2 regions of the Variovorax sp. W2I14 genome follow, and region 2 is predicted to be linked to the other one. Evidence: riboswitches for the same ligand, from Rfam matches in the RefSeq annotation. Region 2 holds a riboswitch; the other holds the start of a gene.

Region 1 (6,361 bases), 5.7 Mb from region 2:
CCGATGCCGCGGGCCTGAAGATGCGCACGATGGAAAACAAGGTGCACATGGACGGCTACCGCACCTTCGGCATCCTGCCGACGCCGATGGCCTTCCCCGAACTCTTCGGCGCGCTGCAGCAGGGCACGGTCGATGGGCAGGAGAACCCGATTCCGGTGATCCTCGCGTCCAAGTTCTCGCAGGTGCAAAAGCACCTGTCGCTCACGGGACACGTGTACTCGCCCGCCTTGCTGCTGCTCTCGCCGAAGGTGTGGAACAAGCTCTCTGATGCCGACAAGAAAGTCTTCGTCGACGCGGCCAGAAAGGCTTCCGTGGCCCAGCGCAAGAAGGTCAACGACGACGAGAACAACGGCATTGCCCAGCTCGAGAAAGACGGCATGAAGGTCACCAAGACCGTCGACGGAGCCGCCTTCCGCGAAGCCCTGAAGCCGGCCTATGCGGGCTACGCCAAGGAGTTCGGCGCCGACAACATCAAGAAGATCACGGACGTCCAGTAAGCCTCGCGCGCCAGACCCCAACCGTTCACGCTGAATCCCCCACCGTTCACGCTGAGCCTGTCGAAGCGCCGCGCAGGGCTTCGACAAGCTCAGCCCGAACGGTTGTTTGTCTTGGCTCGAACGGTTTTTTGCTTTGCTTTCCGCTAGAACCGAGAACAACAACGTGCAAGCCTTCGAGCGCTACTTTCTCGCCGCCAACCGCTGGGCGCTGATCCTTCTGCTGGCCGCCATGTCGGTCATCATCTTCACCAACGTCGTGATGCGCTACACCACCAGCAATTCGCTCGAGTGGGCCGAAGAGGTGTCGCGCCACATGATGATCTGGCTCACATTCCTCGGCGCCGGGCCGGTGCTGCGCTACGGCGGCCACATTGCGGTGGAGAACCTGCAGGATGCGCTGCCGCGCGCGGGCGCCATCGCGGTGCGCGCCTTCGTCGCCGCGCTGCTGTTCGCCTTCTTCGGCTTCATGGTCTGGTACGGGTGGCTCTACATGCAGCGCACGATGTTCCAGCTCACGGCCGTGACGCAGATTCCATTCGCCTACATCTACAGCGCGATGCTGTTCGGCGGCATCCTGCTGATCGTGCACTGGCTGCTGGTGGTGCGGGGCTACGTGATGAATCGTGAGTTCGCGTCCGATGCGCACTTCGATGCCAACGCCTCGGCGTCGCTGTAAGGAGAACGACCATGGATGCCAGCATCGTTCTCATCGTCTCGGCCTGCATTTTCCTGGCCATCGGCGTGCCCGTGGCCTTTGCGCTCGGCCTCTCGACCGTCACCACGCTCATCCTCGCGGAGAACTATCCGCTGATGGTGCTGCTGAAGGAAACCTTCACCGGCATCGACAGCTTTCCGCTGATGGCCGTGCCGTTCTTCATCCTGGCGGCCGAGCTCATGAGCGGCGGCTCGCTCACCGAGGTGCTGCTGCGTTTCGCGGGCCAGTTCGTCGGCCACCGGCGCGGGGGCCTGGGCTACACCAACGTGGTGTCGCTCACCTTCTTCTCGGGCATCTCGGGCTCGGCGCTGGCCGATGCGGCGGGGCCGGGGTCGATGCTCATCAAGATGATGGACAAGGCCGGCTACGACCGCTCGTATGCGGCGGCGCTCACTGCCTCCACGGCCATCGTCGGGCCGATCATTCCGCCCTCGATCATCATGATCATCTACGCGCTGCAGGACGAGACGGTCTCGGTCGGCACGCTGTTCGCGGCCGGCATCCTGCCGGGCATCCTGATCGCGGTGGCGATGTGCATCGTGAACTTCTATGTATCGAAGAAGCGCAACTACAAGGGCGACGGGCAAACGCCGCCGCTGCGCGAAATTCTCATCACGACCTGGAAGGCGATACCCGCGATCCTCTTGCCGGTGGTGATCCTCGGCGGCATGCGCGCGGGCTGGTTCACGCCGACCGAAGCCTCGGTGGTGGCGGTGTTCTATGCGCTGGTGTGCGGCAAGTTCATCTACCGCACGCTCGAGTGGAAGATGCTGCCCGACATCCTTTCGCGCTCCGCCCTGCTGTCGGCCTCGGTGCTGATCATCATCGGCCTGTCGGCCTCGTTCGCATGGGTGCTGACCATCGAGGGCATTCCGCAGCAGATGGCCGAATGGCTCATCAGCATGAACCTCTCGCCGTGGATGTTCCTCATCATCGTCAACGTGTTCCTGCTGCTGTTCGGCATCTTCATCGAACCGCTGCCGGGCGTGATGGTGCTGGCGCCGATCCTCGCGCCCGTGGCGATCAAGCTGGGCGTGGACCCGGTGCATTTCGCGATGATCGTGATCTTCAACCTCACGCTCGGGATGATCACGCCGCCGGTGGGCGGGCTCTTGTTCGTGACCTGCAACGTGTCGAAGGTGCCGATGTCGGCGCTGGTGAAGGAGCTGGTGCCGTTCCTCTGGGCGCATGGCGCGGTGCTGATGATCCTGACCTTCGTGCCGGCGCTCAGCACCTGGCTGCCGCGGGCGCTCGGGTTCAAGTAGCGGCGCCGCTGCCTCTGCAGCGGTTCGCTGCCAGAATCGGCGCCACGCCAACAACCGACAACCGAGGGAACCGCCCATGAACCGACTCGCCACCTGCCTGCTCGCCGCAGGGCTGCTGTCCACGGCCGCACTGGCTGCCACGCCCGCCGCCACCCCGGCGGCAAAACCACCAGCACCTGCCGCATCGGCTACGGCCGCTGCAGCGGCAACCCCGGCGCCGGCTGCGCCAGCGGCCGCTCCCGCGCAAGCGCCCAGCGCGGGCATCGCCGAAATCGAAACCGCCGTGCGCGCCTGGGCCGACGCCTGGTCCGCACGCGACGTGGACCGCTACCTCGCCGCCTACACCCCTGACTTCACACCGGCCAGGAAGCAGGACAAGAAGCAGTGGGAAGCCGAGCGGCGCACCCGCATTTCGAACAAGTCGAAGATCAGCGTGACCGTCGACGACCTCGTCATCAGCGTCAACGGCCAGACCGCCAGCGCGCGCTTCAAGCAGGTCTACAGCGCCGACAAGCTCAAGAGCACCGACCGCAAGACGCTGGAACTGCAGCGCGTGGGCGACAAGTGGCTGATCCGCAAGGAAAGCACCGGCGCCTAAGACTTGAGCGTCCGACGGCGCGGCGGCGGTGATCTCCCTGTAAGCCGAACAGGTTCATGAAGATGTCACCGCTCGCAACGATGCTGCAGCCTTCGATCTTCGAAAGCTGTGGCCGCCATGTTTCCCACCAAGACCGACAAGGCACGCGACGAACTCCAGGGCGGGCAGCGCACGCTCAACCAGCGTGAACGCGCCCTGCTGCTGATGGCCGACGGCCGGCGCTCGCTGACCGACTTCAGCCCGCTGTTCGCGAACCGCACCGAGGCGGAGCAGGCGATCCAGGCGCTGGTGAGCAAGGGCTATCTGCAGGATGCGCAGGCGGTGGCCGCTGCTGCGGCGGCTGCGGCTGTACCAACCCCGATGCCGGTGCCCGCGGCCGACCCGATCCGCATCGCCACCTCGGCCGACACCTTCGACGGCAAGCGCTCACTGGCCACCACGCGGATGTTTTTGTTCGACATCTGCGAGCGCATGTTCGTGCGGCGCGACCCCAAGTTCGCCCTGCAGATGCGCGACGCCCTGCGCGAGGCCCGCGACCGCGAGGCGATGCTGACCATTGCCGCGCTCATGCTCAGTGAAATCGAGAAGACGGCCGGCGCCGAGCGGGCCGAATCGCTGCGGGAGCGCATCGAGCGGCTGCTGCCGCCCGCGGAAGTGGTGCATTGAAGTCCACCGTGACCCATTTCAGGCAGTCGTGAATATCTCGCGGTATCGGTCATTGTTCGAGACATTGGCCTCGCTCATTTGATTCCGCATATCCAAGGCCAGGGCGCCAATTCCAATTCGGTTCGGCGTATTGAATTCGACGCGGCAATGTCCACCGCTTTTGCATTTCCATTCAGATCATTTTTGAAAAATGCTGAACCGCCTCGACGATTCCGGCAATCGCCGGCGTGAGGCTGCAAAACCTGGCCCTGAATCGCATCAACCGTTATTGACCAAGTCGCCGCCTATAGCGAGCTTTTCATAAGCCTTGACCTTGTCCGGCGCGCCTTCGAGCGCGGCAATGAGCCACGGCGGTTGGCGGCCCTTTGTTCCCCCAGTCCAGGTCGCGCTGGAATTGGGATCCTTGTACACGGTGCCCTTCACATAGGCCTTGGCTTCCGATGCCTGGCTGCCATTGGGTGAACGCGTGCGTTTTGCTCCCGATTTGTCGTAAGGGTCCAGCGCGGCCTTGCCCTCCGGGATGCTGAAACCGGCTGCCTCGAGCTTCTTCGCATAGGCATCGGCCAGCACCTTCAATTCTTCTCCACGCTTGGCCTGCAATGCCAGCTCCAGTTGGGCCCGTTCATCGTCCATTTCCTGGATGCGCTTCTGGATATCCGCGAAGCTCATATTCCTGGCATCTGTCATTCTTTGCGTTCCTTTGGGGGTGTGTTGGTGTGCCCAATATGCTAGTGCCAAAAGAAGAGGCCAACCAGACGGATTTATCCAAGCCTTGGTGCGGTTCTGCTGCTCCACGCCGATGCCCAGAATCCCGCGCCGACGCCGTTGAGTTTCGAAGTCGTGCGATTCGTCCACTACACTCGGCGGGGTCAGGAGAGAGCCCCGCACGACGGGGCCGCCGAAGGCGCAGGGGATCCCCGAACGCTCAGGCAAAAGGACTGACAAGGCGCCGGTTCACACCGGCGTTTCCTTGCTGGAGAGAGGCCATCGCACCATGTGCACCGGCCCACCGAAGGAGCAAACCCCGATCGTGGGGCGAATCTCTCAGGTAAAGCGGACAGCAGGGGTGGCCCGTGGCATTGCAGCCATGGATTTCGACTGCCCCTTTGGAGTGCCCCGTGGCTGCTTCTTCCGCTCCCGATACCCAACTTCTCAAGACGCCGCTGTACGACCTGCACGTGGAGCTCGGCGCCCGCATGGTGCCCTTCGCGGGCTATTCGATGCCGGTCCAGTACCCGGCCGGCCTCATGGCCGAGCACAAGCACACGCGCGATGCGGCCGGCCTGTTCGACATTTCCCACATGGGCCAGCTGCGCCTCGTCGGCCCCGACGCAGCGGCCGCCTTCGAAACCCTGATGCCCGTCGACGTGATCGACCTGCCCGCCGGCAAACAGCGCTACGGCCTCTTGCTGAACGACGACGGCGGCATCCTCGACGACCTGATGTTCTTCAACGAAGGCCACGGCTCGATCTTCGTGATCGTGAACGGCGCCTGCAAGGTGGCGGACATCGCGCACATCCAGCAGAAGATCGGCGCGCGCTGCGAGGTGCAGCCCCTGCCCGACCACGCGTTGCTCGCGCTGCAGGGCCCGCAGGCCGCGGCCACGCTGGCGCGCCTGTCACCCGGCATCCAGCGTTTCGTGTTCATGACGGGCGGTGCGGTGCAGATCGGCGGCATCCCCGCCTTCGTCACGCGCAGCGGCTACACGGGCGAAGACGGTTTCGAGATTTCCGTGGCCGGCAAGGACGCCGACGCCCTCGCCCGCCTGCTGCTGGCCCAGCCCGAGGTCAAGCCCATCGGCCTCGGCGCCCGCAACTCGCTGCGGCTCGAAGCGGGCCTTTGCCTCTACGGCAACGACATCGACACCACCACCACGCCCGTCGAGGCGTCGCTCAACTGGGCAATGCAGAAGGTGCGCCGTGCGGGCGGTGCGCGCGAAGGCGGTTTCCCGGGCGCGGCAAAGATCCTCGCCCAACTCGCAGCCGCGACCGTCGGCGCCGCAGGCCACACCGACCACGACACCCTCAAACGCAAGCGCGTCGGCCTCGTCGCGCTGGAGCGCATTCCGGTGCGCGACGGCACGCTGCTGCAATCCTTCGAAGGCCAGGACATCGGCATCGTCACCAGCGGCCTGCTCGGCCCGACGGCCGACCGCTGCATCGCGATGGGCTACGTGGCCACGGCGTTCTCCGAGCCCGGCACGCGCGTGCAGGCCATCGTGCGCGGCAAGCCGGTGCCGATGGAAGTCTCGACCATGCCCTTTGTGCCGACCCGCTACTACCGAGGCTGATCGCGGCTGACCGCGGCTAGGCTCTGCATCCCGATTCAATTTTTTCCACGAGGAGTTTTCCCATGAGCATCAAGTACACCAAGGACCACGAGTGGGTCTCGGCCGAAGGCGGCGCCGTCACCGTCGGCATCACCGTGCATGCGCAGGACGCGCTGGGCGATGTCGTGTTCGTCGACCTGCCCGAAGTCGGCAAGACCTTCGCGCAGGGCGAAGTCGCCGGCGTCGTCGAATCGGTGAAGGCCGCGGCCGATGTGTTCATGCCCGTCTCGGGCGAGATCACCGAAGTGAACGAAGCGCTGCGCGCCGACCCGTCGCTCGCCAACAGCGAC
Region 2 (6,361 bases):
GACGTCGGCCGCCGCGCGCAAGCGAACCACCGGCCGCCGCTGACGTCCCGCACATTCCACTTTTGAAGAGAACGGGTTGGCACGCATCATGAAGTTGTTTTCTACGGGTCATGCCACCCATCCGCAATGGCGCATGGCCGCCGGCCTCGTGCTGGCCCAGTTGCGCGCGCAGATGGCTCTGCCCGAATACGCGTCGTCCCCGACGCTCGGGCTGCTCTACATCACCGACCACTACGCGTCCGAGGCGCAGGACATCCTCGATCACCTGAGCGCCGAGTTGCCCGAGGTGACCGACTGGTCGGGCACCGTCGGCATCGGCGTCTCGGCCAACAACGCCGAATACTTCGACGAGCCTGGCATGAGCCTCATGCTCTGCGCGCTGCCGAGCGACCAGTACCGCGTGTTCTCGGGCGTGGCGCCGCTGAGCAATTCGGAAATGAGCGGGTTCGAGGCGCACACCGCGCTCGTCCACGCCGACCCCGCGACGCCGGACCTCACCGAGCTGATCGGCGAAATGGCCGGCCGCGTCGACACCGGCTACCTCTTCGGCGGACTCTCGTCAGGCCGTGGCGGCGCGCTGCAGTTCGCGGTGGGCGGCAACGGCAACATCCGCGGGCATGGCGCGGCCGGCGGCGTGTTCTCGGGCGGCCTGTCGGGCGTGGTGTTCGGCGAAGGCGTACGGGTGGTGTCGCGCGTTACCCAAGGCTGCCAGCCGCTGCGATCGGGCGTGCGCGAGCGCGAGATCACCGAGGCCGACGGCAACCTCCTGCTGAAGCTCGACGGCGAGCCCGCGCTCGACGTGCTGCTGGCCGACCTGCAGGTCTCGCTCGAGCGGCCGCAGGAGGCCATCGATGCGGTGCGCAACACGCTGGTCGGCCTGGCCGACGCGGGCAGCGACGGCGTGCGCCGCACCGGCGACCTGGGCGCCGACGTGCTGGTGCGCCACATCATCGGCCTGGACCCGACGCGCCGCGGCATCGCGATCGCCGACACGGCCGAGGCCGGCATGCGGCTGACCTTCTGCCGCCGCAATGCGCAGGCTGCGCGGGCCGACCTGATGCGCATCTGCGCGGAGATCCGCGAAGAGCTGGAGCCGGAAGAACAGACGCTGGCCACCGCCCGCGCCGTTGCTGCCGGCGAAGCCGAAGCGGCGCCGCACCCCGCGCGCCGCATCGCAGGCGCGGTGTACGTGAGTTGCTCCGGGCGCGGCGGGCCGCACTTCGGCGCGCCCGGTGCCGAGCTGCAGATCGTGCGCCACGCGCTGGGCGACGTGCCGCTGGTCGGCTTCTTCGCCGCGGGCGAGATCGCCCGGCATCACCTGTATGGCTACACCGGCGTGTTGACGGTGTTCACCAGCAAGGATTGACGGCGCGCGGTCAGGCCGGCTGCAGCACGCGCGGCGCCGGTGCCGGCATGCCGGTGAACGCAAAGTCCACCTCGGGCGCAAGCCCGCTCACGATCCGCGCGATCGACTTGCCCGATCCGCACGCATGCGTCCAGCCGAGCGTGCCGTGGCCCGTGTTCAGGTACAGGTTCGGCAGCTTCGTCTTGCCGATCATCGGCACGTTGCTCGGCGTCGCGGGGCGCAGGCCTGTCCAGAACTGGGCCTCCGTGGTGTCGCCGGCACCGGGGAACAGCTCTTCGACGCGCCGCACGATGGCTTCGCAGCGCACGCGATTCAGGTCGCGGTCGTAGCCGTTGAGCTCGGCCGTGCCGGCGATGCGCAAGCGGTCGCCCGATTCAGACGTGTAGCGCGAGAACACGAGCTTGAATTCGTCGTCGGTCAGCGAGACCTGGTGCGCCTTCGATGCGTCCTTGACGGGCAGCGTCACCGAATAGCCCTTGGCCGGGTAGATCGGCAGGCGGATGCCCAGCGGCGCCGCATACAACGGGCTCAATGAACCCATCGCCAGCACGAAGGCATCGCCGCGGATGCGCTGGAAGCGGCCTTCGCTGTCGGTCGCCTCGACGTGGTCGATGCTGCCGCCGGCTTCGCGCAGCGCGGTCACCGTGTGGCTCATGAGGAACTTCACGCCGGCCGCGGCCGCGAGGCCGACCAGCTCGCGCGCGAAGCGGTTGGCGTCGCCGGATTCATCCTCGGCCGTGTAGGTGGCGCCGGCCAGTTGGGGTCGGATGTGGGCGAGGGCGGGCTCGATCTTCACGGCCTCGTCGGCCGAGATCACCAGCCGTTCGCAGCCTAGGGCACGCATCTGCTCGGCGGGCTTGAGTGCGCCGTCGAACTCCTTCTGTGTCGTATAGAAATGCAGGATGCCCTGGGTGCGCTGGTCGTAGCTCAGGCCCGTGTCTCGGCGCAGTTGCTGCAGCGTGTCGCGGCTGTAGGTGCCCAGGCGCACGATCTGCTCGATGTTGTGCTTCGTGCGCGCCGGCGTGCATTCGCGCAGGAACTGCAGGCCCCAGAGCCACTGGCGCATGTCGGCTCGGATGCGAAAGAGCAGCGGGGCGTCTTCCTTGCCGAGCCACTGCAGCACCTTGAGCGGTGCGCTGGGGTTGGCCCAGGGTTCGGCGTGGCTGACGGATATTTGCCCGCCGTTGGCGAAGCTGGTTTCGGCGGCCGGGGTGGCCTGCCGGTCGATGACGGTCACTTCGTGGCCGAGTTGCTGGAGGTAATAAGCCGAAGTCACGCCGAGCAGGCCGGCGCCAAGAACGATCACGCGCATTGCAAGTACCTTTGAGGTGCAGCGCTTGAATGGCGGGCGTGGTGTGCTATTCAATCAATAGCAAGCAACCGGACGTCCGCCGTCCAAGTTGCCGCTCCCCCTGTCCTCGATACCTGAGAGATTCACCTGTTGCGCCTTGCAGCAGGTTTGCTCCTTCGGTGCATCGCGACACCTTTGCGGGGTGCGATGGCTCTCCAGACGGCGTTTGATTTGATGCAGTACTGACCCCTTGCCGAAATTACAAAGAACTTCGTTGGGCCGACCTGAGCGTTTATGGGAGTTTGCGCCTTCGGTAGGGCCACCGGGGTGGCCCGCTCTCCTGCAGTGGGGGCGATTGTAGGTGGGCCCCGCGGATGCGCCAACCCTGGATTTCGGCCCTGTGGGCCGGTGGGATAATCGCCCGTTCATTCGCCAGAGGGCGATCGTTCGACAACAACAGGGGACCCCATGATCCTGGTAACCGGCGGCGCAGGCTTCATTGGCGCCAATTTCGTACTCGACTGGATCGCGCAGAGCGATGAGCCGGTCGTGAACCTCGACAAACTGACCTACGCGGGCAACCTCGAGACACTCGCGTCCCTCAAGGACAACCCGAAGCACATCTTCGTCCAGGGCGACATCGGCGACAGCGCGCTGCTCGACCGCCTCCTGGCCGAGCACAAGCCCCGCGCCGTCGTGAACTTCGCCGCCGAATCGCACGTCGACCGCTCGATCCACGGCCCCGAAGACTTCGTGCAGACCAACGTGCTCGGCACCTTCCGCCTGCTCGAATCCGTGCGCGGTTTCTGGAATGCGCTGCCGGCCGACCAGAAGGCTGCCTTCCGCTTCCTGCATGTGTCGACCGACGAGGTCTACGGCTCGCTCTCCAAGACCGACCCGGCCTTCACCGAAGAAAACAAGTACGAGCCCAACAGCCCCTACTCGGCCAGCAAGGCCGCCAGCGACCACCTCGTGCGCGCCTGGCATCACACCTACGGCCTGCCGGTGGTCACGACCAACTGCTCGAACAACTACGGGCCGTTCCATTTCCCCGAGAAGCTCATCCCTCTCATGATCGTCAACGCACTGGCCGGCAAGCCGCTGCCCGTGTACGGCGACGGCATGCAGGTGCGCGACTGGCTCTACGTGAAGGACCACTGCAGCGCCATCCGCCGCGTGCTCGAAGCCGGCAAGCTCGGCGAGACTTACAACGTGGGCGGCTGGAACGAGAAGCCCAACATCGAGATCGTCAACACCGTCTGTGCGCTGCTCGACGAACTGAGCCCCAAGGCCGACGGCAAGCCGTACAAGGAACAGATCACCTACGTGACCGACCGCCCGGGCCACGACCGCCGCTACGCCATCGACGCGCGCAAGCTCGAGCGCGAGCTCGGCTGGAAGCCCGCCGAAACCTTCGACAGCGGCATCCGCAAGACGGTCGAGTGGTACCTCGCGAACGGCGAGTGGGTGCGCAACGTGCAAAGCGGCGCCTACCGCGAATGGGTCGAGAAGCAATACGACGCGAAGGCGGCGGCATGAAGCTGCTGCTGCTGGGCAAGGGCGGACAGGTCGGCTGGGAGCTGCAGCGCAGCCTCGCGCCCCTGGGCGAACTGGTGGCACTCGACTTCGACAGCACCGATTTCAACGCCGACTTCGGCCGTCCCGAGCAACTGGCCGAGACGGTGCTGAAGGTGCGGCCCGACGTCATCGTCAACGCCGCAGCGCACACCGCGGTCGACAAGGCCGAGAGCGAACCCGAGTTCGCGCGCAAGCTCAACGCCACCTCGCCCGGTGTCGTGGCCGAAGCCGCGCAGCAGATCGGCGCGCTGATGGTTCACTACTCGACCGATTACGTCTTCGACGGCAGCGGCAGCAAGCCCTGGAAGGAAGACGATGCGACCGGTCCGCTCAGCATCTACGGCAGCACCAAGCTCGAAGGCGAGCAACTGGTGGCAAAGCACTGCGCGAAGCACCTGATCTTTCGCACGAGCTGGGTGTATGCGGCACGCGGCGGCAACTTTGCCAAGACCATGCTGCGCATCGCCAAGGAGCGCGACAAGCTCACGGTCATCGACGACCAGTTCGGCGCGCCCACCGGCGCCGAGCTGCTGGCCGACATCACCGCGCACGCCATTCGCGCGACGCTGCAGGACCCGTCCAAGGCCGGGCTCTATCACGCGGTGGCCGGTGGCGTGACCACGTGGCATGGCTATGCGCGCTTCGTGATCGAGCAGGCAAAGGCGGCGGGTGTCGAACTCAAGGCCGGCCCCGAGGCGGTCGAGCCCGTGCCCACCACCGCATTCCCGACGCCGGCCAGGCGGCCGCACAACTCGCGCCTGGACACCACCAAGCTGCAATCGACCTTCGGCCTCGTTCTGCCCGAGTGGCAGTCCGGCGTCGCCCGCATGTTGCGCGAAACCTTCTGACATCCGTCGAGCAAGACAAGAGACACGAACGAACATCCCATGACCCAAACGACGCAACGCAAAGGCATCATCCTCGCCGGTGGCTCGGGCACCCGCCTGCATCCCGCGACGCTCGCCATGAGCAAGCAACTGCTGCCGGTGTACGACAAGCCGATGATCTATTACCCGCTCAGCACGCTGATGCTGGGCGGCATGCGCGACATCTTGATCATCAGCACGCCGCAGGACACGCCGCGTTTTCAGCAGTTGCTGGGCGATGGCAGCCAGTGGGGCATGAACCTGGAGTACGCGGTGCAGCCGAGCCCGGATGGGTTGGCGCAGGCGTTCCTGATCGGTGAAGAGTTCGTGGGTAATTCGCCGAGTGCGCTGGTGCTGGGGGACAACATCTTCTATGGCCATGACCTCGTGCACTTGCTTGCCGACGCCGATGCGAAGCCATCCGGCGCAACCGTGTTCGCGTATCACGTGCAGGATCCTGAACGCTATGGTGTGGTGGCGTTCGATGCGAATGGTAAGGCCAGCAGCATCGAGGAAAAGCCGCTGAAGCCCAAGAGCAGCTATGCGGTGACGGGGCTGTATTTCTACGACAACCAAGTCGTCGACATCGCCAAGGCGGTGAAGCCAAGCGCGCGCGGCGAACTTGAAATCACCGCGGTCAACCAGGCGTACCTCGACCTCGATCGGCTGAACGTGCAGATCATGCAGCGCGGCTATGCGTGGCTCGATACAGGCACGCACGACAGCCTGCTCGAAGCGGGGCAGTTCATCGCCACGCTGGAGCATCGGCAGGGGCTGAAGATCGCGTGTCCTGAAGAGATTGCGTGGCGCAATGGCTTCATCTCGACCGAGCAACTCGAAAAGCTTGCGGCGCCGCTGGAAAAGAGCGGCTACGGCAAATACCTCAAGCACCTGCTGAGCGATGAGGTGCGCTCGTGAAGGCCACGCCTACCTCGATTCCTGACGTGCTCGTGATCGAGCCCAAGGTGTTCGGCGATGCGCGGGGGTTCTTCTTCGAAAGCTTCAATGGCAAGGCCTTTGACGAGGCGGTGGGCAGGCATGTGGAATTCGTGCAGGACAACCACTCGCGATCGGCCAAGGGCGTCTTGCGTGGTCTCCACTATCAGCTGGAACAAACCCAAGGCAAGCTGGTGCGCGTCACGCGCGGCGCGGTGTTCGATGTGGCGGTGGACATCCGGCGCGCGTCGTCCACGTTCGGTAAATGGGTGGGTGTTGAACTCAGCGAGGACAATCACAAGCAGTTGTGGGTGCCCGAAGGCT

Evidence for each region. A riboswitch is a leader RNA that binds a small molecule or an ion and turns the genes downstream of it on or off. The one in region 2 is predicted to bind glycine.
Region 1: another riboswitch for glycine. It lies ahead of gcvT (glycine cleavage system aminomethyltransferase GcvT); the one in region 2 lies ahead of QF040_RS29040 (D-amino acid dehydrogenase).

Annotation. Positions count from the first base shown of each region.
Region 1 covers NZ_JBNDJX010000001.1:527,956-534,316, reverse strand. The annotation lists gene QF040_RS02555 (TRAP transporter substrate-binding protein) at 1-497, shown strand, start outside; gene QF040_RS02550 (TRAP transporter small permease) at 661-1,173, shown strand; gene QF040_RS02545 (TRAP transporter large permease) at 1,185-2,477, shown strand; gene QF040_RS02540 (YybH family protein) at 2,554-3,075, shown strand; gene QF040_RS02535 (hypothetical protein) at 3,193-3,741, shown strand; gene QF040_RS02530 (hypothetical protein) at 4,000-4,428, opposite strand; glycine riboswitch at 4,610-4,684, shown strand; glycine riboswitch at 4,705-4,812, shown strand; gene gcvT (glycine cleavage system aminomethyltransferase GcvT) at 4,860-6,032, shown strand; gene gcvH (glycine cleavage system protein GcvH) at 6,095-6,361, shown strand, end outside.
Region 2 covers NZ_JBNDJX010000001.1:6,218,781-6,225,141, forward strand. The annotation lists gene QF040_RS29030 (PhaM family polyhydroxyalkanoate granule multifunctional regulatory protein) at 1-43, shown strand, start outside; gene QF040_RS29035 (FIST signal transduction protein) at 89-1,366, shown strand; gene QF040_RS29040 (D-amino acid dehydrogenase) at 1,377-2,678, opposite strand; glycine riboswitch at 2,769-2,886, opposite strand; glycine riboswitch at 2,920-3,010, opposite strand; gene rfbB (dTDP-glucose 4,6-dehydratase) at 3,126-4,196, shown strand; gene rfbD (dTDP-4-dehydrorhamnose reductase) at 4,193-5,083, shown strand; gene rfbA (glucose-1-phosphate thymidylyltransferase RfbA) at 5,123-6,019, shown strand; gene rfbC (dTDP-4-dehydrorhamnose 3,5-epimerase) at 6,016-6,361, shown strand, end outside.